DNA from 2 places in the Streptomyces sp. NPDC036813 genome. Region 2 is predicted to be linked to the other one. Evidence: riboswitches for the same ligand, from Rfam matches in the RefSeq annotation. Region 2 holds a riboswitch; the other holds the start of a gene.
The links. A riboswitch is a leader RNA that binds a small molecule or an ion and turns the genes downstream of it on or off. The one in region 2 is predicted to bind ZMP and ZTP.
Positions count from the first base shown of each region.

Region 1 (14,533 bases), on a different contig from region 2:
GCCCGGTGACGACCGAGTCCTTGATCAGCAGGGACAGGGCCGAGTGGGGGCCGACGACCGACACCACAGCTGTGATCACCAGGAACACCAGGGTCACCAGGGCGAACTCGTCGAGGCGGCGCCGCCAGGCGAGGTGGACGGCGCTGTCGAGGACCGGCCAGGCACCGCTCGCGAGCAGCGCGGCGAACTCGCTCCAGCCGTGGTCGCGCAGGGCGTTGTAGGTGAGGATCGGGGCGGCCACGTTGAGCCCGATGGTGAGGGCCCAGCCGCCCAGCGCGGCGCCCCGGGACCGGGCGGGCGGCGCGGGGCGGTCCCCTGCCGCTGCCGCCGGGGTGTCCGGCGCGGTGGGAGCGGCTGGTGCGGACGTGGCGTCGTGAGCGGTCATCGTTCCCCCGGTGCGTGTGTGTGAAGGCGGCCGACGGCCGCTGGTGAAAGCCTCCCGGTGCCGCGGGTCAGTGCGGTACGGCGGGTGCTGGGTGCGCTGCGCCGGGCCGGAAGCGGGCCTGATCATTCACGACCACGATCCGCTTGCGCAACAGGTGGCGGAGCCTCCGCCTGTGACAAGAGGGGGACACCGGCGGGCCGGGCGGTGTACCAGAGGGGGAACGGGGCTCGGGGCGGCCGGGAGCGGATGAGCGGGTGGGGGCGGGATGCGACGGCGACGGGGCGGGTTGCGGCAACTGGCGGCTCTTTCAGGGCTGTTCGTGACGCTGCCGGCGCCGGGGACCGCACTCGTGGCGCCGCCGGCTCCCATGGGGCATCCCGTCGGGCATCCCGTGGCGCGGGCCGGTGCCGGGCCCGAGGAGCCCGACGTGGCCGTGGTCGTCACGGCCGGCGCCGGGCGCACCGAGGCGTGGCATGCCGGGGAGGCCGGCTCCGACCGGCTGCGCGGTCTGCTCGAGCCGGCCGTACGGCGGTACGGAGCGGATGCCCGAGGCGTGGACCCAGAGGCGGTATCCGGCGGCGCGGTTCACGGTGCTGTGGGGGCCGACCGGGGTCGGGGGCCGGCCGCAGACGCGGCGGGCGCCCGGCGGCGACGTGGCGATGCTGCGCCAAAACCACATGTTCCTGGCACCGGACGGCTCGCCGTGGGTGCGGACCGGTTCCTGGCACCGGACGGCACGCTGTGGGTGCGGACCGATCCGGCGCCGGACCTGCCGGACCACGACATCCGCCGGCACCGCGCGCCGCGCCCGGTGTACGACCGGCCGACGGGCGCCGGCTTCCCCGGGCTCGGCGCCGCTCCGGCCGCCGGTCGCGAGGGGTATGCGCGCGAGGGCGCGGGGTGGGCGGCCGCGGGGCTTGCCGTCGGGGTCGCCGGGACGCTGCTGATACGCCGCGCTGCGGCCCGGCAGTGTGCCGGGCCGCCGCGGGACGAGCCTCGTCAGGAGCTGATCGACCGGTGAGCCCCCGGTGGGGGTCAGCCCAGGTCGATCTCCGGGTAGAGCGGGAAGCCGGCCACGAGGTCGGTGGCGCGACGGGAGATCTCGTCGGAGATCTTCGCGTCCAGGACGTGGGCCGCCTTCGAGGGCGCGCCGGACTTGGTGGTGCCGGGCTCGGCGGCCGTCAGGACGCGGTCGATCAGACCGGCGACCTCGTCCATCTCGGCGGTGCCGAGGCCACGGGTGGTGAGCGCCGGGGTGCCGATGCGGATGCCGGAGGTGTACCAGGCGCCGTTCGGGTCGGCCGGGATCGCGTTGCGGTTGGTGACGATGCCGGAGTCGAGCAGGGCCTGCTCGGCCTGGCGGCCGGTGAGACCGTAGGAGCCGGCGACGTCGATCAGGTTGAGGTGGTTGTCCGTGCCGCCCGTGACCAGGGTGGCACCGCGGCGCATCAGGCCCTCGGCGAGCGCGCGGGAGTTGTCGACGATCCGCTGGGCGTAGTCCTGGAACGCGGGCTGCCGCGCCTCGGCGAGAGCGACGGCCTTGGCGGCCATGACGTGCGGCAGGGGACCGCCGAGGACCATCGGGCACCCGCGGTCGACCTGGTCCTTGAGCGAGTCGTCGCACAGGACCATGCCGCCGCGCGGGCCGCGCAGGGACTTGTGCGTGGTGGTCGTGACGATCTGGGCGTGCGGGACCGGGTCGAAGTCGCCGGTGAGGACCTTGCCGGCGACGAGGCCCGCGAAGTGCGCCATGTCGACCATGAGGGTCGCACCGACCTCGTCGGCGATCTCGCGCATGATCCGGAAGTTCACCAGACGGGGGTACGCGGAGTAGCCGGCGACGATGATCAGCGGCTTGAACTCGCGGGCCTGGGCGCGCAGGGCCTCGTAGTCGATGAGACCGGTGGCCGGGTCGGTGCCGTAGGACCGCTGGTCGAACATCTTTCCGGAGATGTTGGGGCGGAAGCCGTGGGTGAGGTGGCCGCCGGCGTCCAGGGACATGCCGAGCATGCGCTGGTTGCCGAAGGCCTGGCGCAGCTCGGCCCAGTCGGCGTCGGTGAGGTCGTTGATCTGCCGGACGCCGGTCTTCTGCAGGAAGGGCGCCTCGACGCGGTCGGCGAGGACGGCCCAGAACGCGACGAGGTTGGCGTCGATGCCGGAGTGCGGCTGGACATAGGCGTGCCGGGCGCCGAAGAGTTCGCGGGCGTGCTCGGCGGCGAGGGACTCGACGGTGTCGACGTTGCGGCAGCCGGCGTAGAAGCGGCGGCCCACGGTGCCCTCGGCGTACTTGTCGCTGAACCAGTTGCCCATCGCGAGCAGGGTGGCCGGGGAGGCGTAGTTCTCCGAGGCGATCAGCTTGAGCATCTCGCGCTGGTCGGCGACCTCCTGACGGATGGCGTCGGCGACCCGCGGTTCGACGGCGCGGATGACGTCGAGGGCCGCGCGGTAGGCGGTGGACTCGGTGGAGAGGGGACCGTTCTCGGCCATCGGGGACCTCCGGACGTGGTGGGTACGGCGTTCACGGTTCGGCCCAGGCGCACGGCACAGCTTTCGCAGGGGCCGCTCCCCGATGGTCCATCCCATCCCAGCGCGCCAGTCACGGCCCGCTGCCAGCCTACCGGGCGTGTCGGACGGCCGGGCGGGGCCGTCCACCATGCGGGCTAAAGGATCACGTGCGGCAGGAAGCGGGCGTACTCGTCGGTGATCAGGCCGGAGGACTCGCGGATACCGAGGCCGGCCGCCTCGTCCTCGACGACCCAGGCGCCGAGGACGACGTGGTTGCCGTCGAACGCGGGCAGCGGGGCGAGCTGCTGGTAGCAGCAGGGTTCGTCGCGGACTTCGGGTGCGCTGCCCGGCTCGTGGACCGTCACCCCGTCGCCCTCGCGGCCGAGCAGCGGCTTGGCGACCCAGCCGGGGCCGGCGGCCAGTTCGCGGGGGCCGTCGAGGTAGGCGGGCAGGAGGTTGGGGTGACCGGGGTACAGCTCCCACAGGATCGCCAGCAGCGCCTTGTTGCTCAGCAGCATCTTCCACGCGGGCTCGATCCACAGGGTGGAGCCGGTGCCGCCGCCGTTGTCGAGGGTGCCGAGGACATGGTCGGCGAAGCGGTCGGTGGTGAGCCACTCCCAGGGGTAGAGCTTGAAGATGCTGCGGATGAAGCGGAGCCGGTTGTCGACGAAGCGGCCCGACAGCGGGTCCCAGCCGATCTCCTCCATCGAGATCCAGTCGGTCTCCAGACCGGCCTGCTCGGCGGTCTCCTTGAGGTAGGCGACCGTCATCAGGTCCTCGCCGAGTTCGTCGGCGGCGGAGTGCGCGAAGTACAGGGGGCTGCCCGGGGGCAGCAGCTTCGCCTGCTTGCGCCAGGCGGCGACCAGGCGTTCATGGAGGGAGTTCCACTGGTCGGCGCCGGGGAAGCGGTCCTCCATCCAGAACCACTGCGGGGACGCCGCCTCCACCAGGGAGGTGGGCGTGTCGGCGTTGTACTCCAGCAGTCTGGCGGGGCCGGTGCCGTCGTAGCGCAGGTCGAACCGCCCGTAGAGCGAAGGCAGTTCGGCGCGGCGGTGCCATGCCTCGGTGACCGCTGCGGCGACGCGCGGGTCGGTGATGCCGAGGTCGGCGAGGCGGCCTTCGCCGACGATGTGGCCGGCGGCGGCCAGACACATGCGGTGCAGTTCCTCGACGGTCTCCTCCAGCGCCTCCACCTCGTCGAGGGAGAAGACGTAGTGGGCGCTCTCGTCCCAGTAGGGGCGCAGGGAGTCGTCGGGGTAGCGGGTGAGCGGGTAGATCAGGCCCTGCGCCTCCACGGTCTGCTGCCAGCCGGGGCGGGGTGCGACGGTACGGCGTTCCATGTGTCCTCGGCCCCCTCAGCCGCCGCCGCTGCCCTTGCCGCCACCGAAGCCGCCGCGGTCGACGCCGTCGCCGTGGCTGCCGCCGCTGCCGCCCGAACCGCCGCCGCCCTTGCGGGGCTTGGTGAAGGAGCCGCCGTCGACCCAGCCGCTCTTCTTCTTGCCGCCGTAGTACCAGGTGCCCGTGCCGGACTTGCAGTTCTTGTCGGAGACGACCTTGTAGCCCTTGAGGGCGTTGTAACTGTCGCGGTCCACGCAGCGCTTGTCCGGGTCCGAGGAGCAGGCGGTGAGGGCAGCAGCGAGCAGCCCCATCCCGCCGAGGACCACCGTGCCGGAGCGCAGTTGCCGCCGTGCGTCGGCCATGTCTTTCCCCCGTGGTTGCGGTTGGTTCTCCGTCGAAAGGATGTCTCGTTCTCGGCTGTCAGCCTAGAGACCGGTGAGAGGGGGCATGCAGGAGCCCCCGCCCCGGACCGCTCCCTTAGAGTCGCCTGATGCTCTTCGGAATGGTGTGCGCGCTCGGCGCGGCGGTCTGCTTCGGTACGGCGACGGTGTTGCAGGCGATCGCGGCGCGAGCGGCCGCCGCTCCGGGCCGCGGCGACGCGGCACTGCTGCTGCGGGCGGTGCGGCAGTGGCGGTACCTGGCGGGCCTCGGTCTGGACGGGGTCGGCTTCCTGCTGCAGATCGCGGCGCTGCGCTCGGTCCCGATCTACGCGGTCGGCGCGGCCCTCGCCGCGTCGCTTGCGGTGACGGCGGTGGCCGCGGCGCGGCTGCTGCGGACGCGGCTGAGCGGGGTGGAGTGGGCCGCGGTGGGGGTCGTGTGCGCGGGCCTGGCGATGCTGGGGCTGGCCTCGGGCACGGAGGGCGAGGACAGCGGACCGGCGGGGCTCGACTGGGCGATGCTCGCCACGGCGGCGGCGGTGCTGCTGCTGGGCGCGGCGGGCGGGCGGCTCGTCGGGCGGACGCGGGCGCTGCTGCTGGGGCTCGGGGCGGGCTTCGGCTTCGGGGTGGTGGAGGTGACGGTCCGGCTGATCGACTCCCTCGACCCGTTGGACCTGCTGCGGGACCCGGCGGCGTACGCCCTGCTGCTCGGCGGGGGCGCGGCGTTCCTGCTGCTGACGTCGGCCCTGCAACGGGGTTCGGTGACGACGAGCACGGCCGGCATAGTGATCGGTGAAACGGTGGGCCCAGCCCTCATCGGCGTGGTCTGGCTCGGCGACCGCACCCGCGAGGGCCTGGCCTGGCTGGCCGTCCTGGGGTTCGCGGTGGCAGTGGCCGGAGCCCTCGCCCTGGCCCGCTTCGGAGAGGCCCCGGAAACCGTCCCCGAGGAGGCATGAGCCGGGACTTGCTCCGGACGACCGGCGAGGCATGGACGGCCCGCCGAGGTCTCGGCCGCCTCCGCGAAGGCGGACACCGCCGGCCCACCGACCGCCGGCTTCGGCGGTCGGCGACGCCCGACACGGCCGCCCTGCCGGGGAGCAGGCGACCTGGGAGGGGCGCCCCGGCCACCCGGCGAGGGTTCGGCCGGTCCTCCGCGACTGCCGCTCCTCCGCGACGGCCGGCACGGGAGGTCCGCCGCCCGCTGACCGCGGCGGTGGCCGACACTGACCGGACGCCGCCTCACGGGCGTTGAGACGGTCCCCCCGTCCCCCGGCCACTCCCGCCGAGACCGCCGGTCAGGGCATCGCGCGGCACAGCGCCTCCAGGGTTCGGGGCCAGGTGTGGTCGGAGGGGGTGCCGTAGCCGACCACCAGGGCCTCGAGAGGGTCCGTGGTCGTGTCGGGGTGGCGGTAGTAGTCGAGGCCGGTGACGGCGAGACCCTGCCAGGCCGCGGCCTGCACCACCGCCTGCTCGGTGCCGGGCGGCAGCCGCAGTACGGCGTGCAGCCCGGCCGCGATGCCGGTGACGCAGACCTGCGGCGCGCGGGCGGCGAGCGCGGCGACCAGGGCGTCCCGGCGGCGCCGGTAGCGGAGCCGGGCGGCGCGGATGTGCCGGTCGTAGGCGCCGGAGGTGATGAACTCGGCCAGGGCGAGCTGGTCGAGGACGCCGGCGGAGCGGGCACCGCCGTACTCCAGGACCTCCGGCAGGAGCGACTCGGGGAGCACCATCCAGCCCAGCCGGAGGCCGGGCGCGAGGGACTTGCTGGCGGTGCCGAGGTAGACGACGTGGTCGGGGTCGAGGTCCTGGAGCGCGCCGACGGGCTGGCGGTCGTAGCGGAACTCGCCGTCGTAGTCGTCCTCAAGGATCAGTCCGCCGGTGCGCCGCGCCCATTCCACGGCGGCGGCGCGGCGCTCGGGCGGCAGGGCGCCCCCGAGCGGGAACTGGTGGGTGGGGTTCAGCAGCACCGCACCGGCGTCGCCGAGGGCGTCGATCCGGGGCCCGGCGTCGTCGTGGGGCAGCGGGACGGTGGTCAGACCGGTGCGGTGCAGCAGGTCCCAGTGCACGTCGAGGCCGTACGACTCGACGGTGAGGCTGCGCAGGCCGCGGCCGTGCAGGACCTCGGCGAGGAGTTTCAGGCCGCGGGCGAAGCCGTTGCAGACGACGATCCGGCCGGGGTCGGCGCGCACGCCCCGGGCGCGGGCGAGGTAGCCGGCGAGCGCGGTGCGCAGCTCGATGCGGCCACGCGGGTCGCCGTAGCCGAGGACGTCGTCGGGCGCGGCGGCCAGGGCGCGCCGGGCGGCCTTGAGCCACTCGGCTCGCGGGAAGGAGGAGAGGTCGGGCACGCCGGGGAGGAGGCTGTGCGTGGGCCGGCCGGGCTCACGGTGACGAGGTGCCGGGCGCTCCTGCGGACGCGGCACGGCGGCGTGCTCGGCGACCCGGGTGCCGGAGCCCTGCCGGGCGGTGAGCCAGCCCTCGGCGACGAGGTCGGCGTAGGCGTCGGCGACGGTGTTGCGCGCGATGCCGAGGTCGGCGGCGAGCGAGCGGGAGGAGGGCAGCCGGGTGCCGGGGGCGAGGCGTCCGCCGCGCACGGCCTCGCGCAGCGCGTCGGTCAGGCCCCGGCGCACGCCGGGACCGGACGGTTCCAGATGCAGGTCGACCCCGAAAGTGGCCCAAGGTTTTGCCATGGGAATGGACCATACCGCTGGGCTGCCCGGCTCCTACGCTCGAGGACATGACCTCAGAGAACGTCGCTTACGCCCCCGAGACCCCGGCCCGCCTGAACTGGTCGCAGCACGCGCCCGAGGTGTACAAGGCGATGATCCGCCTGGACGTGGCCGCCCGGAAGGGCATCGACCCGAAGCTGGCGGAGCTGGTGAAGATCCGCGTCTCGCAGCTCAACCACTGCGCCTTCTGCCTCGACATGCACACCAAGGACGCGCTCGCGGCCGGCGAGAGCGTGGAGCGGATCGTCCAGCTCAGCGCCTGGGAGGAGTCCCGGCACTTCTACACCGAGAAGGAACTGGCGGCGCTGGAGCTGGCCGAGGCGGTCACCGTCCTCACCGACGGTTTCGTGCCGGACGAGGTGTACGAGCGGGCCGCCAAGCAGTTCGAGGAGGCGGAGCTGGTCCAGCTGATCGCCGCGATCACGGTGATCAACGCCTGGAACCGGTTCGGCGTGACCTGCCGCATGACCCCGGGCCACTACCAGGCGGGGCAGCACGCGTGACGGCGCGCACGACCCTGCTGGACCCCGGCGTCCGCGACGCGTTGCGGCAGGCCGGCGCCGCCGCCAAGAAGGGCCTGGGTGATCCGGTCCTCGCGGAGCTGGTGATGATCCGCGCCTCGCAGCTCAACCGGTGCGCGTTCTGCCTGGACATGCATGTGACGCTCGCCCGCGAGAACGGCGAGTCGGACGAGCGGATCCAGCTGCTGAACGCCTGGCGAGAGGCGGACGAGCGGTACAGCGCCCGCGAGCGGGCGGCACTGGAGCTGACGGAGGCGGTGACCGTGCTCACCGACGGCTTTGTGCCGGACGCGGTGTACGAGCGGGCCGCCGTGCACTTCGACGAGCGTGAACTGGCCCATCTGCTCGGCCTGATCGCGGTCGTCAACAGCTGGAACCGGCTGATGATCGGCCGCCGTATCCCCCCGGAAGGCCCCGCATGGTGACCGAGGAGCCCGTCGTGGACAAGGCCGGCGTCTTCCGCGCCCTGCACCGTCGCCGCTCCCCCGGCGACCCCCTCGTCCTGCCCGGACCGTGGGACGCCGCGAGCGCCCGGGTCTTCGCCGAGGCCGGCTTCCCGGCGCTCGCCACCCCGAGCGCCGGCGTGGCCGCGTCTCTCGGGTACGCCGACGGCGCGACCCCGGCCGACGAGATGTTCGCGGCCGTCGCCCGGATCGCGCGGGCGGTGGACGTGCCGGTGTCGGCGGACGTCGAGGACGGCTACGGACTCGCCCCGAAGGAGCTGGTGGAGCGGCTGCTGGAGGCGGGCGCCGTGGGCTGCAACCTGGAGGACTCCACGGGCGGCCGGCTCAGGGACCCGCGCGAACACGCCGAGTTCCTGGCCGAGGTGCGGGCCGCCGCAGGGGAGCGGCTCTTCCTGAACGCCCGGATCGACACCTTCGTCCACGGTGACGGCGACCCCGAACGGGCCGTCGAGCGGGCCGCGTTGTACGTGGCGGCGGGCGCCGACTGCGTGTATCCGATTCTCGCCCCCGCCGACGTACTGCCGCTGCTGCGGGCCGGGATCGAGGGGCCGCTGAACGCCCTCGCCCGGGTCGGCGAGGGCCCCACGCCCGCCGCTCTGGGCGAGCGCGGGGCCACCCGGATCACCTTCGGACCGGGGCTCCAGCGCCGGGCGGCACAGGCCCTGCGAGAGATCGCCGAGGGGATCCAGGCCGTCCGCACCGCGACACCGACCTGACAGCGCCACAGGCCGGACAGCCGCGCCGGCCGGACGGCTACGCCGTGAGGACAGCCGCGCCGGCCGGACACGCCGTCAGGACAGCCACGCCTTCCAGGTGGACGGGTGGCTGTCGACCCACTTCTTCGCCGCCTGCTCGGGCGTGAGCTTCTGCTCGGCGATCATCAGGGCGACCGCGTTCTGGTCCTCGGTCGTCCACCGGAACTTCTTCAGGAAGGCCGCCGCCTTGCCGCCGCGGTGCGCGAAGTCCGCATTGAGGTACTTCTGCAACGGGGTGTGCGGGTAGGCGCAGGCGACCTTCGCCGCGTCCGCGTCGCAGCCCTCCTTGTACGGCGGCAGCTTCACCTCGGTCATCGGCACCTTCTTGAACAGCCACTGGGGTGCGTACCAGTAGGTCAGGAAGGGCTTCTTCTCCTTGGCGAACTGTTTCATCTGGGTGATCTGCGCCGCCTCGGAACCGGCGAAGACGACCTGGTAGTTCAGCTTCAGGTTGCTCACCAGCGCCTTGTCGTTGGTGACGTACGACGGGGAGCCGTCCATCAGCTGGCCCTTGCCGCCGCTCTCGGCGGTCTTGAAGAGCGAGGCGTACTTGTTGAGGTTGCGCCAGTCGGTGATGTCGGGGTGCTGCTTGGCGAGATACGTCGGCACGAACCAGCCGATGTGACCGGTGACGCCGAGTCCGCCGGCCCGGGCGATGGTGTGCTTGTCGTCGACGTACCGCTTCTCCTGGTCGGGGTGGCCCCAGTCCTCCAGGATCGCGTCGACGCGGCCCTGGCTGAGCGCGTCCCAGGCGGGCACCTCGTCGACCTGGACGGTGTCGACGCGGTAGCCGAGCTTGTGCTCCAGCAGGTACTGGGCGACGGCCACGTTGGACTGCGCGCCCACCCAGGACTGCACGGACAGGGTGACCGTCTTGGCGCCCCGGGCGTTCGCGAAGGGCGACGCCTGCTTGGTCATGTCGGCGGCACCGCAGCCGGTGAGCAGCAGCAGCGAGCCCGCCGCGGCGACGGCGGCTGTCGTACGGATACGCATGTCAGGCTCCCTTCCCCGCGCGGCGGTCCGTCGGCTGGGTCACCCGGTCGAGCATCAGGCCCAGGCAGACGATCGCGATGCCGGCGACCAGGCCGGTGGCGAGGTCGCCCTGGGCGAGACCGAAGACGACGCTGTAGCCGAGGGCGCCGCTGCCGACCAGGCCGCCGATGATGACGACGGCGAGGACGAGGACCACGCCCTGGTTGAGCGCGAGCAGCAACGCGGGCCGGGCGAGCGGCAGCTGGACCTGGCGCAGCTGCTGGCCGGGGGTCGCGCCGAGCGAGCGGGCCGACTCCAGCGCGGCCGGGTCGACCTGGCGCAGGCCCTGCGTGGTGATGCGGACGACGGCGGGCAGCGCGTAGACGACGGCCGCGGCGACGGCCGGGGCACGGCCGACGCCGAACAGGGCGACGACCGGGATCAGGTACACGAACTGCGGCATCGTCTGGAAGACGTCCAGCACCGGCCGCAGCAGCTTCTCGAAGCGGTCGCTGCGGGCGGCCGCGATGCCGGTGGCGAAGCCGATGACGAGGGTGACCGCGACGGCGGCGAGGACCTGCGACAGGGTGTCCATGGCCGGCTTCCACACGCCGAGGGCGCCGATCACGCCCATGGCGAGGGCGGCGGTGAGCGCGGTCCGCCAGGTGCCGATCAGCCAGGCGAGCGCGGCGACGATCAGCAGCGCCGACCACAACGGCAGCCACAGCAGCGTGGAGCGCACCGGGTCCAGCACCCAGGTGGTGAAGTGCGCGGCCCATTCGGCGGTGCCGCCGATCACCGGCACGCCCGAGTACAGGTGGGAAGTCATCCAGTCGACGACCCGGTTGACCGGCTCCGCGATGCCGACGGTCCAGCCCGACGGCCAGTCGAGGCCGCCGGTCAGCCGTCCGGCGAGCGCGACGACGACCACGGCGGCGAGCGCACCCGCGGCCACGGCGCGGCGCACCTGCGCCATGCCCGCGCCGGCCGCGCCGGTGACCCGGTCCAGGACGACGGCGAGCAGCACGATCGGGATGCCGGCGGCGAGGGCCGCGCCCACGTCGACGGAGGCCAGCGCCTGGTAGACGCGGTCACCGAGACCGCCGGCGCCGATCACGGACGCGATGACGGCCATGGACAGCGCCATCATGATCGTCTGGTTGAGGCCGAGCAAGAGTTCCTTGCGGGCCAGGGGGATGCGCGCGGTCAGCAGCCGCTGCCGGGCGGTCGCGCCGAGCGAGTCGACGGCCTCCAGCACCTCCTTGTCGGCGCCGCGCAGACCGAGCGCGGTCAGCCGGGCCATGGGCGGGGCGGCGTAGACGACGGTGGCGAGAACGGCCGCGGGGACGCCGATGCCGAAGATCAGGACGACCGGCAGCAGGTAGGCGAAGGCAGGCAGCACCTGCATGGTGTCCAGTACCGGGCGCAGCGCCCGGTCCAGCCGCTCGGACAGCCCGGCGCCCAGCCCCAGCAGGGCACCGACCAGCACGGAGGCGACGACGGCCACGACCATGAGGGCGAGCGTCTGCATGGTGGGCACCCACATGCCGAGCAGCCCGCAGGCGAGGAACGCCACCGCCGTGCCGAGCGCGAGCCGCGCGCCTGCGGCCCGCCAGGCCACCAGCGCGCCGAGCGCGGTGACGCCGGCCCAGCCGAGGCCCAGGAGCAGCAGGTAGACGGCGCGTACGGAGACGACGACCGCGTCGGAGACGTAGCCGAAGAAGTAGAGGAACAGCGGGTGGCTGTCACGGTGGTCGATGATCCAGTCGCTGACCTTGGTGAGCGGCTGGGTGAGGTCGACGGTGAGCGCGCTCGGCCAGGCGGTGCCGGGCCAGTGGCTGGTCGCGAGCGGGACCAGGACGGCGGCGATCAGGGCGAGCACGGCGAGCTTGCGGACCGCGGGGTGCGTGAGGAGCGCGGGGGCGGTGCGTTTGGGTGTCGCGGTGATCGTGGCCATCAGACGGCCTCCGGGGCAGCGGTGGTCGCACCGGCGACGACGGCGAGCAGCGCCTCGGAGTCCACGACGCCCAGGCAGCGGCCCTGGTCGACGACCCGGGCGGGTTCGCCCGCGCGGGCCACCGCCTCGATCGCCTCCGAGACCGTGGCGTCCGGGCGGACCGCCGGGCCGCTGCCGGCCTCGTCGGCGGACGCCGGCCGCATGGCCTTGCGGACCGTCACGACCTGTTCGCGCGGTACATCGCGGACGAACTCGCGGACGTAGTCGTCGGCCGGGGTCGCGACGATCTCCTCGGGGGTGCCGAGCTGGACGACCCGGCCGTCGCGCATCAGGGCGATGCGGTCGCCGAGCTTGAGGGCCTCGCTGAGGTCGTGCGTGATGAAGACCATCGTGCGGCCCTCGTCGCGGTGCAGCCGCACGACCTCCTCCTGCATGTCCCGCCGGATCAGCGGGTCGAGCGCGCTGAACGGTTCGTCGAACAGAAGGACCTCGGGGTCGACGGCGAGGGCGCGGGCGAGGCCCACGCGCTGGCGCTGACCGCCGGACAGCTGGCCGGGGCGGCGCTGCTCCATGCCCTCCAGGCCGACCTTGGCGACGATCTCGGCGGCCTTCTCGCGCCGTTCGGCCCGGCCGAGGCCCTGGATCTCCAGGCCGTAGGCGACGTTGTCGAGGACGGTGCGGTGCGGGAGCAGACCGAAGTGCTGGAAGACCATCGCGGCGCGGTGGCGGCGCAGTTCGCGCAGCCGGGAGCGGTCCATGGCGCGCACGTCCTCGCCGTCGATGGCGATGGTCCCGGCGGTGGGCTCGATGAGCCGGGTCAGACAGCGCACCAGTGTGGACTTGCCGGAGCCGGACAGGCCCATGACGACGAAGACCTCGCCCTTGCGCACGTCGAAGGAGACGTCCCGGACGGCGGCGGTGCAGCCGGTGCGCTCGCGCAGTTCGGCGGCGTCCAGCGCGGTCAGCTCCGGGTCGCCGGGGATCCGGTCGGCCTTGGGGCCGAAGACCTTCCACAGTCCGTCGACGGAGAAGACGGGGGCGGCGGGGTCGGTGGTCGTGGTGGGCGGCTTGCGTGTAGGCACGGTCATGGTCATCGCACCTCACCTCCGATCAGGTCGGCGGCCTTCTCCCCGACCATCAGTACTCCGATCATCGGGTTGACGGCCGTCATGGTGGGGAAGACGGACGCGTCGGCGATCCGTATGCCGTCCAGGCCGCGGATCCTCAGCTCCGGGTCCACGACGGCGAGTTCGTCGTCGGCGGCGCCCATCTTGCAGGTGCCGACCGGGTGGTACACGGTGTGCGCGACCTTGCGGGCGTACTCGCTCAGGTCCTCGTCCGAGGTGATCTCCGGGCCGGGGCACACCTCTCGCTTGAGCCAGCCGGCCAGCGGCTCGGCCCTGGCGATCTCACGGGCGATGCGGATGCCGTCGACGAGGGTGCGGGCGTCGTAGTCGTCCTCGTCGGTGAAGTAGCGGAAGTCCAGGGCGGGCTTCACGGCCGGGTCGGGGCTGGTCAGGTACAGCCGGCCACGCGACTTCGGCTTGGGGATGTTCGGCGTCATCGACACCCCGAACTCCGGCCGCCGGTAGCCCAGTCGCTCCGGGTTGTCGGTGAACGGGATCTGGTAGAAGTGGAACATCAGGTCGGGGCCCGCGTGGTCCGGGTCGCGGCGCACGAACAGGCCGGCGTCGGAGTCCATCGCCGAGTTCTCCGGGATGGGCCCGTGGGTCTCCCAGACGATGACCGACTCGGGGTGGTCGAGCAGGTTCTCGCCGACGCCGGGGAGGTCCTGGACGACGGGGATGCCGAGCGCCTCGAGGTCCTTGCGGGGCCCGATGCCGGAGTGCAGCAGCAGGCGCGGCGAGTCGACGGCACCCGCGCACAGCACGACCTCGCTGCGGGCCCGGATCAGCAGCTCTTCGCCGTCCTTGGTGCGCACGTGGACGCCCTCGGCGCGGCCGTCGGTGATCTGAAGCTTGTGCGCCCAGGTCTCCAGCAGGATCGTCAGGTTGGGCCGGGAGTCCATCACCGGGTGCAGATACGCCACCGACGCCGAGGAACGCTTGTTGTTCTCCGGGTGGTAGGCGAGGTCGAAGAAGCCGACGCCCTCGGCGAACGGCTTGCGGTTGAAGCCCTCGATGCGGGGTACCCCGAGCGCGGACTGGGCCGCGTCCACGAAGTCGCGGGCGATGGCGTTGCGGTCCTTCTCGTCGACGGAGACGATGTTGTTCAGCAGCCGCGCGTAGTACGCCTCCATCGGCACCGCGCCCCAGCCCTTGGCGCCGGCGTCCTCCCACTCGTCCCAGTCGGAGGGCAGCGGCTTGAAGGAGATGAGGGTGTTGTGCGAGGAGCAGCCGCCGAGCACGCGGGCGCGGCTGTGCCGGATGTGGGAGTTGCCGCGGGGCTGCTCCACCGTCGGGTAGTCGTAGTCGAGTTCGCCGCCGAGCAGGCCCATCCAGCGCCGCAGGGTGAGGACGTCGTCGCGGCCGACGTCGCTGGGGCCGCCCTCGATGACGGCGACGGTGGTGTCGGG
Region 1 covers NZ_JBVJPV010000018.1:80,779-95,311, forward strand. Annotated here, with positions in the region: gene ACZ67Q_RS31850 (VC0807 family protein) at 1-385, opposite strand, end outside; gene ACZ67Q_RS31855 (hypothetical protein) at 1,089-1,406, shown strand; gene ACZ67Q_RS31860 (glycine hydroxymethyltransferase) at 1,421-2,872, opposite strand; ZMP/ZTP riboswitch at 2,907-2,995, opposite strand; gene ACZ67Q_RS31865 (glutathionylspermidine synthase family protein) at 3,046-4,230, opposite strand; gene ACZ67Q_RS31870 (hypothetical protein) at 4,246-4,590, opposite strand; gene ACZ67Q_RS31875 (DMT family transporter) at 4,731-5,561, shown strand; gene pdxR (MocR-like pyridoxine biosynthesis transcription factor PdxR) at 5,901-7,289, opposite strand; gene ACZ67Q_RS31885 (carboxymuconolactone decarboxylase family protein) at 7,337-7,831, shown strand; gene ACZ67Q_RS31890 (carboxymuconolactone decarboxylase family protein) at 7,828-8,274, shown strand; gene ACZ67Q_RS31895 (isocitrate lyase/PEP mutase family protein) at 8,268-9,029, shown strand; gene ACZ67Q_RS31900 (ABC transporter substrate-binding protein) at 9,105-10,061, opposite strand; gene ACZ67Q_RS31905 (ABC transporter permease) at 10,063-11,997, opposite strand; gene ACZ67Q_RS31910 (quaternary amine ABC transporter ATP-binding protein) at 11,997-13,091, opposite strand; gene ACZ67Q_RS31915 (GMC family oxidoreductase) at 13,088-14,533, opposite strand, start outside.
Region 1: linked by a shared signal. The riboswitch ahead of ACZ67Q_RS31860 (glycine hydroxymethyltransferase) and the one ahead of ACZ67Q_RS13190 (bifunctional 5,10-methylenetetrahydrofolate dehydrogenase/5,10-methenyltetrahydrofolate cyclohydrolase) in region 2 are both predicted to bind ZMP and ZTP.

Region 2 (14,533 bases):
GCCGTGGTCCACGGCGGTGTCCGCGCCACGCAGGGCCCGGGCCGGAGGTGCGCCCTACGGCGTATCCGCGACCGTCGCCCGCCTTGTGGACGTCTGTTTGAATCCGGGACGTCCGGGGACTCGGCGACGTAGTGCGAACGAAGGAACGCGCGGGCAGCAGAAGGAAGATGAGACGCCGTGACGACCGCTCAGTCCCAGGACAAGACCGTCATACGCCGAGCCGAGACCGGCTGGGCGAGGGCCCGCAGGCTGCGGCGCCAACGCGCGCTGCGCACCTGCCTTCCCGCCGTGGAGGACCCCGGCGCAGAGCCCGCGTCGCGCACCGGTGCCGATGGGAACATCGTCCGGGGCGAGGACTGAGGCGAGGCCCCCGGCAGGCACGCAGGCCGGGCCCCGGCCGGCACGGAGGCCAACGGTCAGACCGAGTGTTCGGGCGCGCGTCAGGCGTGCGTCTTGGCGAGGAGTTCGAGGATCTCCTCGGTCGTGCCCGTCTCGCCCAGTCGCGGGAAGATCCGCCGCACACTGTTCGCGTGCGCCTCGGCGTCCATGTCGCTCATGGCGTCCGTGACGAGGGTGACGTGGTAGCCGTGCTCGTGCGCGGCACGAGCGGTCGACTCGACGCCGATGCTGGTGGCGATGCCGGTCAGCACGATCTGCGTCACTCCGCGGCGACGCAGCTGCACGTCCAGGTCGGTGCCGTGGAAGGCACCCCAGTTGTGCTTGGTGACGGCGATGTCCTCCGTGTGCCCGGCCAGTTCCGGCACGATGACGTCCCAGCCCTCGGGGCGGGCCCCTCCCGCCCGGGGGGCTTCGGTGCGTCCGGGGACGGCGTCGGCGCCGTCGGCGGCGAACGACACACGCACCAGCACGACCGGCAGACCGCGCTCCCGGAACGCGTCGGCCAGCCGGGCGGCACGGGCGACGACATCGGCGCCCGAGTGCGGCTGCACGGGCGCGGCGGCGATCCCCGCCTGGAGGTCGATCACCACGAGAGCGGTGCGCGGATCGAGAGCGGTGACTGCCATGGTCGGGCCTTTCGGTGGTGTTCTGCGGACTTCGGGTGAGCGGTCCGGGCTTTCAGGAGCGAGGGGGCGTCACGGCTGCGAGGGGCCTCACGGCTGCGAGAGCCGCTCCAGCAAGGCCAGCGCCTCGAGCACCGTGTGCCGCTCGGCCTCCGTGAACCGGTCCTGCAGGGCGCGGGCCAGCCACTCCTCGCGGGCCTGCCGGTCACCGGCGACACGGTCCTGGCCGGACTCGGTCAGGGTGACCAGCTGGCGCCGGCCGTCGGCGGGATCGGGGCTGCGCCGGATCAGCCCGTGCTGCTCCAGCGCAGCCAGGGTGGCCGCCATCGACTGCGGACGCACCCCCTCGGCGGACGCGAGCGCGCTCGCCGTGGCCGCGCCGTGCTTGCCGACCAGGGTCAGCGCGGAGACCTGCGACGGGGTGAGCGCGTCGTCCCCGGCGACCGCACGGACGCGGCGACGCAGCCGCCCGATCAGGACGCGCAGCTCCTGGGCGGCGCGGACGGCGCTGCCGGAGATCTGCGGGGCGTTCTCCTCGTGGGCCATGCCCCGACGGTAGTTTCTTCAGGTAAAACTGTCCAGTTTCACCTGAACAGCCTTCCTGAACAGTTTCTCCTGAAGACAAGCGGGCGCCCCTGCCGCGAGCCGACGCCCCGCCGCCGCGGACCCGCGCCGTACGCTGAAGCCGTGCGCCTGCTGCTGATGTCCGACACCCATCTCCCCAAGCGCGCCAAGGAACTGCCGGCGCCGCTGCTCGCCGAACTGCCCGACGCCGACGTCGTCCTCCACGCCGGCGACTGGGTCGACACCGCCACCCTCGACCTGCTGGAGAGCCGCAGCCGCCGGCTGATCGCGGTGTACGGCAACAACGACGGCCCCGAGCTGCGCGCCCGCCTGCCCGAAGTGGCCCGCGCCGAACTGGGCGGCCTGCGCTTCGGCGTGGTCCACGAGACCGGCCCCGCCCAGGGCCGCGAGGCACGCTGCGCCGCCCGCTTCCCCGACCTGGACGTCCTGGTCTTCGGGCACAGCCACATCCCCTGGGACACCACCGCGCCCGGCGGCCTGCGGCTGCTCAACCCCGGCTCCCCGACCGACCGCCGTCGCCAGCCCCACTGCACCTATCTCACGGCCGCCGTGGCCGACGGCCGGCTCACGGACGTCGTCCTGCACCGGTTGCCGCCGCGCTGACGACCACCGCCCGCCGGCCCGCGTCACGGCCCCGGCGGGCCGCCCCGCCGGAGCCGATTCACCGCCCCGGCGTCCGGGCACCCGACGTGGACGCCCGTCGTCGCGTTCCTGTTCCGGGGGACCGGTCCCGGCCTGCTCACCCCGGCTGTGGTCGACGCATCGCCTCCTCCCCCGAGCGGCCGGGGAGCCTCCGCCCGTGTCTGTGCGGCCGCCGCGCTCCTCGTACTCGCCGTCCTGCCCGGGGCGCTGCTGCCCGCGTCTGCGAGCGGCGGCTGGCCTGCGGGTTTCGGACATGGGCCGGGCCGCCTCACCTCGGTGGAAGCGGCCCGGGCGCTGCGAGTGGATTGCGCTGTCACGGACCTCCTTCGACGGGACGGTTCCCTAACGGCGACGCATGCCGTGCATGCCTCGTCCATATATGGCGTGACTACCCCATATCGCCCCTGCCACACACAGGCGCCGACGGATTTTTCTCCCCGCCGGACTGGTCCGCGCTCAGCTGCTCGGACCGCTCCAGCCTGCGGAGACATGGCCCAGCCGCACCCGCTGCGGGTGGTCGCCGACCGGGACCGACACACGCTTGCGTCCCGTGGCGAAGTCGATGGCCGTGACCTGGTCGGCGCCGCTCTCGGAGATCACGCAGTCCCGGCCGTCGCCGCTGACCGTCGCCCAGTACGGCTTGGACGCGGGGACCAGCGGGCCCTCCTGGAGGGTGGCGCGGTCGACGACGGTCGCGTAGTCGTCCATCGTGCCCGCCACGCACAGCTTGCTGCCGTCCGGGTTCATCGACAGGCCGTGGTGGCGCGAGTCGTTGACGAAGGTGGTGCGGTCGTCACTGGTGGCGGGGTTCTTCGGCAGGGTCTTGGTCCGGGTGATCCTGTCCGTGGCGAGGTCGTACTCGAAGAAGCCGTTGAAGAACGACACCTGGAAGTACAGCGTCGACTCGTCGGGGGAGAAGACGGCCGGCCGCACCGCGTCGGAGTAGTCCTTCAGCCCGATCGCGTCGAGCCGCTCGCGCATGTCGATCACCTTGACCGGCTTGTACGTCGTCGCGTCGACGACCGTGATGTGCCTGTCACCCTTCGTCCAGTCCAGCCACGGCGCGTCCAGCGCGGTGTTCACGTCGCCGATGGCCATGTTCCACAAGTACTTGCCGTCCTTGGTGAAGATGTTCTCGTGCGGCTTGTCCCCGGTGGCGAAGGAGCCGAGCTGCCGGCCGGTGACGATGTCCAGGACGTGCACGGTGTTCGCGGTGGACGCGGACACCGCGACCCGGGTCCCGTCGGGGGAGACGGCCATGTGGTCGGCGCGGTACCCGGACACCGGGAAACGCCAGTTGAGCCTGCCGGTGGCCAGGTCGATCGAGACGACGTCGGCGAAGCTGGGCCGTGAGACGACGACCGAGCGGCCGTCGGGCGTGGAGTACATGTCGTCGGCGAACTGGTCGTGGCCCTCGCCGACGCTGTTGCGGATCGCCATGAAGTACACCCACTTGACCGGATCGGCGTTGATCTCCGCCAGCCGCTGTTCCTTGTCCGGTACGACGTTTATGCGGCCGATCCGCGCGAAGTCGCCGGTGGAGGCGATGACGTCGGCCGTGCCGTCCCAGTTGTTGCCGACGAACAGCACCTCCCGCAGCCCTGCGGCATCGGCGTGGGCGGCGGTGGCGGGGGAGGCGGTGGTGAGCGCGAGCGCGGCGGCGACCGTGCACAGAAGTCGGGGTCGAAAGGCGGGCATGACGGCTCCTCGGGGTGGGGTGGAACCCGAACACGCGTGGTGCACAAGAGACTTACTGCAAAGTAAGGAAGGGTTGCCCGCCCCGGCAAGAGCGCGGACGCACTAGGCCGTGATCCGCTCCAGCGCCCGCAGGACCGGCCCCTCGCCGTCCTCGGCGCGGATCCGCCTCCCCAGGGCCCGGGCCCGCTGCCCGTACGCCGGGTCCGTGACCGCCTCCACCCGTGCTGAGGCCGGCGCGCCGGCGGTGAGGCGGCGCAGCGGCAGCGTGCCCGGGGCCACACCCAGGGCGAAGCCGGCCGGCCCAGAAGCGTTCGTCGAACTGGATCGGCACCGGCACCGCCGACACGCCGGCGCAGCCTCGCCGCGGTGGTCCCGGCGCCGCAGTGATGGACCACCGCCGCCATCCGCGGGAACAGCAGCGGGTGCGGCACCTCCTCGGCGAGCAGCAGGTCGTCTCCGTCGGCGCTCAGCCCGCCCCAGCCACGCTGGATCACCCCGCGAAGCCCCGGCCGGCGCAGCGCACCCGCGACGGCCGCGCTGAAGCCGCCCGCATCGGGCACGGTGGCGCTGCCCAGCCCGACGAACACCGGCAAAGGCCCGGCGTCCAGGAACTCCCGTACTTCCAGGGGAGTTCGCTCTCCCGGTCGTACGGCCACCAGTAGACCGTCACCTCCAGGCCCGGCCGCCAGTCCCGCTGCCGGGGCACCACCAGCGGACTGAATCCGTGCAGCACCGGCCGGCGCTGCCGCTCCCGGGCGCGCAGCGTCGCCGCCGGTCGGACCGCGGGCAGCCCGAGCCGGGCCCGGACGGCCGGCACGGCCGACGCGAAGACGTGCTCCACGGCGAGGTTCAGCCCGAGACCCGCGACCCGGTTCGCGGCGCCACCCCAGGAGCCGGTGGTGAGCAGGGGCGGGGCGAACTCCCTTGTGGTGGAGAGCGGTTGCAGATGCAGGCCCAGGCTCGGCCGGCCCAGCCCCTCGGCGAGCGCGTGCCCCAGCGGGGCGAGCGCGGCGCCGAGGAGGAGTACATCGGCGTCCGCGGCGGCCGCCGGCAGCGCGTCGGTCGTACGGCCGGCCAGCGCCCGGGCCATCCCCACCACCCGCACCAGCTTGCCCGGCCCGGTCGCGCTGCGGTGCAGGCCCCGCCCGCGGGCCGACTCCAGCTCGGCGCGCGGATCCACCGGCAGCGCGTGAACGGCCACCCCCGAGCCCGTCAGCAGTGGCGCGAACCGCTCGTGGGTGACCGGGGTGACCTCGTGCCCCGCCCACGCCAGGGCGTGCCCGAGACCGGCGAAGGGGCCGCGTCGCCCCGGGACCCCGCCGTCATGATCGCCACACGCACCCAGCGCAGTATGGCGAGGATCCCGCGGGTCCACAGAACGACCCGCGGGAAACGGCCACTTCGGCGCTACGGGATCACACCGACACCCCGAGCTGCCGGGCCGCCGCGTCCACCGTCTGCTCCAGCAGCGTGGCGATGGTCATCGGGCCGACCCCGCCCGGCACCGGGGTGATCAGCGAGGCGCGCTCCACCGCCGAGTCGAAGTCGACGTCACCGACGTTGCCCTCGTTGTAGCCCGCGTCGATCACCACCGCGCCCGGCTTGAGGTCCTGCCCGCGGATCAGCCGGGGGCGGCCCACGGCGGCGACGACGATGTCCGCCTCCCGCACGGCCGCCGACAGGTCCGCGGTGCGCGAGTGGCAGTAGGTGACGGTCGCGTCGCGGGCGAGCAGCAGCATCCCGACCGGCTTGCCGAGGATCGCGCTGCGGCCGACGACGACCGCCCGCTTGCCCGACGGGTCGACGCCGTACTCGTCGAGCAGCCGCATGATCCCGCCCGGCGTGCACGAGACGAAGCCGGGAAGGCCGAAGCTCATCGTCGCGAAGGACGCGAAGGTGACGCCGTCGACGTCCTTCTCCGGCGCGATCGCCTCGAAGGCGGCGCGCTCGTCGATGTGGTCCCCCACCGGGTGCTGGAGCAGGATGCCGTGCACGGACGGGTCGGCGGACAGCGCCCGGACCGTCGCCACCAGTTCCTCGGTCGTGACGGACGCGGGCAGCGCCACATGCCGTGAGTCGATGCCGGCCTTGCGGCAGCGGTTCTGCTTCATCCGCACATAGGTGACGGAGGCGGGGTCCTCGCCGACGAGCACCGTGGCGAGGCAGGGCGCCGTCCCGGTGCGCCCGGTGAGGTCGGCGGCGCGCTTGGCGGTCTCCTCGACGGTGCGGCGGGCGAGCGCGGTGCCGTCCATGAGGCGGGCCTGGGTCATGATGCAACTCCTGAGCGGGTACGACATCGCCCAGGCGCACGGCATCGACTCCACGGGGCCGCTCCCCGGTGGTGCTCCACCTCAGCGCCAGTCACGGCCCGCGACCAGGGTAACCGAGCCCCCGCGCCGTCCCGGCCCCCGGTACCGCACGAGGAAGGTCCAGGTCAGCCGTGGGCCGACCTGGACCTTCCTCGTCCCGTCACTCGTCCCACGCCTCGACGATGATCTGTTCCGAGATCTTGCCGTCGGTCAGCGTGATCATGGACTCGGACAGCACCCGGGTGCCGTCCGGGTACTCGCAGGACTCGCAGTACGCCGCGCGGTCGCCCTGGACCACGCACTGCTCCAGCTTGTGCGTCATGTCACGGCTGTAGACGTCGTCGAGCATCTCGCGGATCTCGTCCCGGCCGTGCAGCACCGCCGGGTTGCTGGGCTGAGCGTTGCGGTTCACGAGACGGATCTCCGCGTCGTCGGCGTACAGGGACAGCAGCGCCTCGGCGGTGCGGTCCTCGATGCCTCTGCGCAGGGTCTCCGTGTCGAAGCCGGTGTGTGCCGTGGTGCCCATGGTGACCTCCTTGCCCGGCCGCGGCCCGACAGCGAGGGGAACGGGCCGCACATGGCCTACCCCAAAGGCTCCTCCGCCCCGCCGGGCTCGGCAAGCGCAGCCCGCTCACTGCGCCTGACGGGTGAGCCGGCCCGCGTGGCCGTGTCCATCGGGGCCCTGCCGCCGTTGCTGAAGGCATGATCTCCACTCGTCGTATCGTCGCCGCCGCCGCACTCGCCGCCGGGATCGCCGGTATCACCGCCCCCGCGGCCAACGCCGGCGTCCTGGGCTCCGACCAGCTGAACCCGATCGCCGTGCTCGACTCGCTCACCACCAGCGACATCCCCGCCGAGCACAAGGACGAGGTTCCCAGCGTCTCCCAGCAGCTGTCCTCGCTGAACCAGGCGAACGACCTCAACAAGCTGAACGAGCTCCACCAGATCACCGACCTGGTCGCCCCGGTCACCGGCCTGCTCCCCGTCGGCTGAGACCACGCACATCTTCGAGGGGCCGCCCGCCGAGGCGGCCCCTCGGCATGTGCGGCCCCTCGCCCGCCGTATGACGCCCGCCGTCCTCACCCCGCGGCATGTTCCCGTCCTCGGCCCCCCGGCGCTTGATCGCGCGTAGGGTCGGAAACGGGACGGATGCCCCGTCGAGGGAAGGATGGAGCAGCATGGCGCAGGAAGTACGCGGCGTGATCGCGCCGGGCAGGGACGAGCCGGTGCGCATCGAGACGATCGTCGTGCCCGATCCCGGGCCCGGGGAGGCCGTGGTCCGCGTCCAGGCATGCGGTGTCTGCCACACCGACCTGCACTACAAGCAGGGCGGGATCAGCGACGACTTCCCCTTCCTGCTCGGGCACGAGGCGGCCGGTGTGGTCGAGTCCGTCGGGGAGGGCGTCACCGACGTCGCGCCCGGCGACTTCGTGATCCTCAACTGGCGCGCGGTGTGCGGACAGTGCCGGGCCTGTCTGCGGGGGCGGCCCTGGTACTGCTTCGACACGCACAACGCCACGCAGAAGATGACCCTCGCCGAGACCGGCCGGGAGCTCTCCCCGGCGCTCGGCATCGGCGCGTTCGCCGAGAAGACGCTCGTCGCGGCCGGCCAGTGCACCAAGGTCGACCCGGCCGTCTCCCCGGCCGTAGCCGGGCTGCTCGGCTGCGGGGTGATGGCCGGCATCGGCGCGGCGATCAACACCGGCGGGGTCACCCGCGGCGACTCGGTCGCCGTGATCGGCTGCGGCGGCGTCGGCGGTGCGGCGATCGCGGGAGCGCGTCTGGCCGGCGCGGGCCGGATCATCGCCGTCGACATCGACGACCGCAAGCTGTCCACCGCCCGCAGCCTGGGCGCCACCCACACCGTCAACTCCAAGGACACCGACCCGGTCGAGGCGGTGCGCGAACTGACCGCCGGTTTCGGCGCCGACGTCGTCATCGAGGCCGTAGGCCGCCCGGAGACGTACACCCAGGCGTTCTACGCTCGTGACCTCGCCGGTACCGTCGTGCTCGTCGGGGTGCCCACGCCCGAGATGAAGCTCGAACTGCCGCTGCTGGACGTCTTCGGCCGGGGCGGCGCGCTGAAGTCGAGCTGGTACGGCGACTGCCTGCCCTCCCGCGACTTCCCGATGCTGATCGATCTGCATCTGCAAGGGCGGCTGCCGCTGGACGAGTTCGTCACCGAGACGATCCAACTGGACGAGGTGGAGAAGGCGTTCGAGCGGATGCACCACGGCGACGTGCTGCGCTCGGTGGTGACGCTGTGACGACCGCCCGCATCGAACGCCTCGTCACCTCAGGGCAGTTCACGCTCGACGGCGGCACCTGGGACGTCGAGAACAACGTGTGGATCGTCGGCGACGACCACGAGGTGATCGTCATCGACGCCGCGCACGACGCCGACGCCATCGCCGCGGCCGTCGGCGACCGGCGCCTCACCGCGATCGTGTGCACCCACGCCCACAACGATCATGTGAACGCCGCGCCGGAACTCGCCGACCGCACCGGTGCCGTGATCTGGCTGCACCCCGACGACCTGCCGCTGTGGAAGCTCACCCATCCCGACCGCGACCCCGACGCCCACCTGGTCGCCGGGCAGGTCATCGAGGCAGCCGGCACCGATCTGACCGTGCTGCACACCCCGGGGCACGCGCCCGGCGCCGTCTGCCTCTACGACCCGGGCCTCGGCGCCGTCTTCACCGGCGACACGCTCTTCCAGGGCGGCCCCGGCGCGACCGGCCGCTCCTACTCCCACTTCCCGACGATCATCACCTCGCTGCGGGACCGTCTGCTGAAGCTGCCGCCGGAGACGAAGGTGCTCACCGGGCACGGTGACGCCACCACCATCGGCGCCGAGGCACCCCATCTGCAGGAGTGGATCGACCGGGGGCACTGAACGGCGGCGGACCGGGCGAGTGACGAGCCGTAAAACCTGACAGGAGATGTCCGGCTTCCACGGCACCCTCGGGACCAGAACCTCACCCAGGGAAAGAGGAGGCCGGACATGGCACGTCCGCTGGACGGCAAGGTGGCGCTCGTCGCCGGGGCGACACGCGGCGCGGGCCGCGGGATCGCGGTCGAGCTCGGCGCGGCCGGCGCCACCGTGTACGTCACCGGTCGCACCACCCGCGCCCGGCGGTCCGAGTACGACCGCCCCGAGACCATCGAGGACACCGCCGACCTGGTCACCGAGGCGGGCGGCAAGGGCATCGCCGTACCCGCCGACCACCTTGACCCCGCGCAGGTGCGTGCCGTGGTCGACCGCGTCGACGACGAGCAGGGCCGTCTCGACGTCCTCGTCAACGACATCTGGGGCGGCGAAACGCTCTTCGAGTGGGACACTCCCGTCTGGGAGCACGACCTCGACAACGGGCTGAGGCTGCTGCGGCTCGCGGTGGAGACCCACCTGGTCACCAGCCACCACGCCCTGCCACTGCTGCTGCGCAGGCCAGGCGGACTGGTCGTCGAGATGACCGACGGAACCGCGGAATACAACCGTGACACCTACCGCAACAACCTCTTCTACGACCTCGCCAAGGCGTCCGTGCTGCGCATGGGCTTCTCCCTCGGCCATGAACTCGGCCCGCGCGGCGCCACCGCCGTGGCCCTCACCCCCGGCTGGCTGCGCTCGGAGATCATGCTCGACCGGTTCGAGGTGCGCGAGGACAACTGGCGCGACGCCCTCGACCGTGAGCCGCACTTCGCGATCTCCGAGACCCCGCGCTATGCCGGCCGCGCGGTCGCCGCCCTGGCCGCCGACCCGGACGTGGCCCGCTTCAACGGCCGGTCCCTGTCCAGCGGCGGCCTGGCCCGGGTGTACGGCTTCACTGACCTCGACGGCAGCCGTCCCGACGCCTGGCGCTACCTGACCGAGGTCCAGGACGCGGGCAAGCCGGCGGACACCACGGGCTACCGCTGACCCGCCGGCCCTGCCACCGCCGGCCACCACCGGCCCCGCCACCACCGGCTCCGCTTGGCGGCCCCACCGGCCCTGCTCGGCGGCCCACCGGCCCTGCTACCGCCGGCCCGCGGACGTGTCCGGCAGCGCCCAGCGTGCCGAGTGTCCCGGCGGCAGGGCCAGGTCCTCGCGCACGGCCGCGTAGAACTCCTCGCGGCCGGTGCGCTGCCGGTCGAGCAGGATCTGCCACGCCCCCGGGTCACGGGTGCCGGCGCGCACGAAGTTCTCCATGTCGAGCGCGACGACGACCCACGCGCGTGCCTTCTCCACCACCCCGGTGCTGCCCAGCATGAGGAGAGCCTCCCCGGAGGGGTCCCGCGCGAGCGCCGCCTCGGCCAGCAGCGGCTCCGCCTCCTCGGGCGTCAGAGGGTGCGGGTGCGGGTCGTTGCCGAAGTGGGCGGCGACCCGGTAGGTCAGCGTCACCGACTGCTTCACCGCGCGCGCCCAGTCCGAGTAGACGGCGAGCCGCCGCTCCTCCCACCGCGTCGCCCGCTCCCGCCGGAACCGCGCCCGGTCCGCCCGCACGACCGCCAGATAGGAACCGACCGCACCGATCACCACACCGAGCAGGGCCGGCAGTTGCTGTATGAACGTCCACATGCCGGCACGGTATCCGTCCGCAGGGATCCCCACGGCGGCACACGACGGAAGCCGACATGCCCCGACGGGCCGTCAGTCTGCCCTGGACCGCCCTCCGTTCACCTGCGCCACGGCCCTGCGCAGCCGCCCGAGCAGTGCGCGAGCCGCGGGTGAGACGGGGCCGTCCGACCGCCAGGCAAGCGCCACCCGGCCGCGCGCCCGCGGATCGTCGACACGCCACACCCGCAGCCCCTCGCCCGTGGGCCGCCCCGGTACGACGGCCACTCCGAGCCCGCGCGCGGCCAGGTCGACCAGTGCCCGTGGGGTCGCCGCCTCGAAGGCGACCCGCGGCCGGAACCCGGCCTGGGCGCACAACCGCTCCAGGACGCCGCGCACCCCGGTGCCGCGCGGCAGGGTGATCAGCGGATGCCCGCCCAGCGCGGCGACCGGCAGGGCGCCGCGGCCCCCATGGGCGGTTGCCAGCTCGTGTCCTGCGGCGACGGCAGCGCTGAGCGGTTCGTCGATGACCACCTGGTGGCCTACGCCCGGCGGCGGTTCCTCCTCGGCGAGCCCCGCGACCGCGAGGTCCAGCTCGCCGCGGCGCACCGCCTCCAGCATCCGGTCGGAGGTGTCCTCGGTGAGCGTGATCTCCACCCGGGGATGCTCCTCGTGGAAGGCGGCCAGCAGCCCGATCAGATCCATCGTGTGCCCGAGTGTGCCCGGGACCATCCCGATCGCGACCCGGCCGCGCAGCAGCCCCGTGAACTCCTCCACCGCCTGCCGCACCCCGTCCACCGCCGCCAGCGCGGCCCGCGCGTACGGCAGCACTGCCTCGCCGACCTCCGTCGGCCGCACCGCGCGCGCCGAGCGGTCCAGCAGCGGATGGCCCAGCTCCCGCTCCAGCCGCCGGATCTGCGCGCTCAGCCCCGGCTGCGCCAGATGCAGCCGCTCGGCGGCCCGGGTGAAGCCGCCCTCCTCCACGACGGTCACGAAGTAGTGCAGCTGCCTCAACTCCATAACGGACGATGCTAGATGCCAGAGCAAACGTGTCTTGGACTTATGGCCGGGCGGACAAGATCCTGGACGCATGGGGACCACAGACCACGCCATCGCCGCCGAACGCCGGGACCTGTCCGACCTGTTCGGCGCGCTCACCGCGGACCAGTGGGAGCAGCCCAGCCTGTGCGCGGGCTGGCGGGTGCGGGAGGTGGTGGCCCACATGTCGATGGGCTTCCGGTACTCCCGCCCCCGCGTCCTGCGGGAGCTGCTCGCCGCGCGCGGCAGCCTGCACCGCATGACCGACCGGCTCGCGCGGCGCGACGCCGCCGCTCACACCGACGCGGAACTCGCCGGCTTCCTGCGCACGCACGCCCGCCATCCGTGGGGTCCGCCGGTGGGCGGGCGCGCCGCGGCCCTCGGGCACGACGTGGTGCACGGCTTGGACGTCACCGTCGCCCTCGGGCTCGACCGCCGCGTCCCCGAGGACCGGCTGCGCATCGTTCTCGGCACCCTCTCCCCGCGCGGCGCCCGTTTCTTCGGCGCCGACCTCACCGGCGTCCGGCTTGTCGCCGACGACCTCGACTGGTCGTACGGCAGCGGCAGCCCGCTGCACGGCGCCGCGCAGGATCTGCTGCTCGTCGCCTTCGGACGGCGGCTGCCCGCCGTCCGGCTCGACGGGCCGGAAGTTCACCGATTCGTCACAGCCTGACCGGCCCCTGCAACCAACACCCCCGACTGCCTGTCTACCTGGCAGAGACCGCAGGACGGGCAAGGGAGAAACCGGACATGAGGAACATAGGCCGTCGGGGCGCCGTCGCCCTCGGCGTCACCGGACTGGTGGCGCCGCTCACACTGGCGCTCGGCGCCGCACCGGCGCAGGCCGCGTCGAGTTGCACCACCAGCACCGGCCCGTACCAGAAGCAGGTCGAGAAGTTCCTCGGCCGCCCGGTGGACGGCCGGCAGTCGTCCGCCGACTGCAAGGCCATCCAGGCATTCCAGACCAGACACGGCATCACGCCGAACATCGGCTACGCCGGGTCCGTCACCTGGGGCGTGATGGACCTCATGAACAAGCAGAAGGCCGTCGGGAAGAACCCGAACAAGTCAGGCAAGTGCCCGGTGAACAAGGGCCGTATCGCCTGTGTCGACCTCACCCTCCAGCTCAGCTGGATCCAGGACGGCAAGAAGCTCGTCTACGGCCCGGTCCCGGTGCGCACCGGCCGGGACGGCTACGAGACCCGCACCGGCCTGAAGAAGATCTACTGGCGTGACATCGACCACGTCTCCAGCGTCTACCACGTGGCCATGCCCTACAGCCAGTTCTTCGACGGCGGGCAGGCCTTCCACTCGGTCGGCGTGAGCATGTGGAACCCGCCCGGCTCGCACGGCTGCGTCAACATGACCAAGACCGACGCGAAGAACTACTGGTCACTGCTGCGCAACGGCGACGACGTCTTCGTCTACGGCCGCAAGCCCGGCACCTGACGGCAGCCGCCGGGGGCGGTGCCCGGTTGGCCGCCCCCTGTCGTTGCCCCGTTTGGACGTGATCATTGACACGTCCGGAATGTCACGTATGTGCGAGCTTACTCACAGCGCCTTCACCTTCGGCGCCGTATGCTTCACAGCATGTCCACCACTGTTGAACCCGCCTCCGAGCGATCGGCCGCGGAGGTCAACGAGGAGATCCGGGCCCTGTGGCTCCGGTCGGGCGGGACACTGACCGGCGAGCAGCGCGAGGAGTACCAGCGCCTCGTCCTGGAGTGGGCCGCAGCGGCCCACCGGCCGGTGCACGCGGCCTAGCGCCGCCCGACCCTCTCCTGCCTCCCGCCACGCATCCCGGCATCATCTCAGGGCACCCTCTGACCAGTGGGTGCCCTTCTCGCTCTGACCTCCGCCCTCTCCTACGGCATCGTCGACTTCACCGGCGGCCTGCTGTCCCGGCGAGCCTCCTTCCGAGCTGTGACGTTCCTCGGCCAGGCCGGCGGGTTGCTGCTCGCCCTACTGGCCGCGTGGGTGACGTCCGCCACCTCCGCCGCCCCCGCCGATCTCGTCTGGGGCGCGCTGTCCGGTGTCGGCAGCGGCCTCGCCATGCTCTTCCTCAACCGTGGCCTGAGTCACGGGGCCATGAGTGTCGTGGTGCCCGTGAGCGCCGTCACCTCCGTCGCGCTGTCCGTGCTGTGCGGGGTGCTGCTGCTCGGGGACCGGCCCGGACTCGTCGCCTGGACCGGTATCGCCGCGGCCGTGCCCGCCCTGTGGCTCGTCGCCGGCGGTGCGGCCGCGCCCGGCTCGGGAGTGCGGGACGGGCTGCTCGCAAGCGCCGGCGTCGCCGTGCAGTACCTCGCACTCGGGCAGGCCGGTGCGGACAGCGGACTGTGGCCGGTGGCCGCCGGACGCCTGGCCGCCGTCCTGATGCTGCTGCCGGGCGCGGTACGCCGTCCGCCGCGCCTGCGACCCGGGCCGGCCCTCGCGTCGCTCCTCGTCGGCGCGGGCGCGGCCCTGGCCCTGATCCTCTATCTCCTCGCCGCCCAACGGCAGTTGCTGGCCATCGCCGTCGTGCTCGCCTCTCTCTACCCGGCCGTGCCCGTCATCCTGGGCCTCGCGGTCCTGCGTGAACGGGTCACCCCGAGGCAGGCAGTCGGACTGCTGGGCGCGGCGCTGGCCACGGTGCTGCTGAGCCTGGGCTGACCGTGCTGCCGTTCAGTCCTGGCCGACTGCCGGGGTCAGCCCCACATCGTCGAGTA
Region 2 covers NZ_JBVJPV010000005.1:141,741-156,273, reverse strand. Annotated here, with positions in the region: gene ACZ67Q_RS13220 (hypothetical protein) at 178-360, shown strand; gene ACZ67Q_RS13215 (hydrolase) at 441-1,025, opposite strand; gene ACZ67Q_RS13210 (MarR family transcriptional regulator) at 1,113-1,568, opposite strand; gene ACZ67Q_RS13205 (metallophosphoesterase family protein) at 1,710-2,210, shown strand; gene ACZ67Q_RS13200 (YncE family protein) at 2,706-3,947, opposite strand; partial or broken gene ACZ67Q_RS13195 (glycosyltransferase) at 4,050-5,273, opposite strand; gene ACZ67Q_RS13190 (bifunctional 5,10-methylenetetrahydrofolate dehydrogenase/5,10-methenyltetrahydrofolate cyclohydrolase) at 5,363-6,217, opposite strand; ZMP/ZTP riboswitch at 6,239-6,322, opposite strand; gene ACZ67Q_RS13185 (nuclear transport factor 2 family protein) at 6,417-6,782, opposite strand; gene ACZ67Q_RS13180 (hypothetical protein) at 6,959-7,249, shown strand; gene ACZ67Q_RS13175 (S-(hydroxymethyl)mycothiol dehydrogenase) at 7,435-8,523, shown strand; gene ACZ67Q_RS13170 (MBL fold metallo-hydrolase) at 8,520-9,152, shown strand; gene ACZ67Q_RS13165 (SDR family oxidoreductase) at 9,261-10,175, shown strand; gene ACZ67Q_RS13160 (hypothetical protein) at 10,272-10,814, opposite strand; gene ACZ67Q_RS13155 (LysR substrate-binding domain-containing protein) at 10,887-11,810, opposite strand; gene ACZ67Q_RS13150 (maleylpyruvate isomerase family mycothiol-dependent enzyme) at 11,881-12,501, shown strand; gene ACZ67Q_RS13145 (L,D-transpeptidase family protein) at 12,579-13,277, shown strand; gene ACZ67Q_RS13140 (hypothetical protein) at 13,407-13,592, shown strand; gene ACZ67Q_RS13135 (EamA family transporter) at 13,659-14,477, shown strand; gene ACZ67Q_RS13130 (S1 family peptidase) at 14,513-14,533, opposite strand, start outside.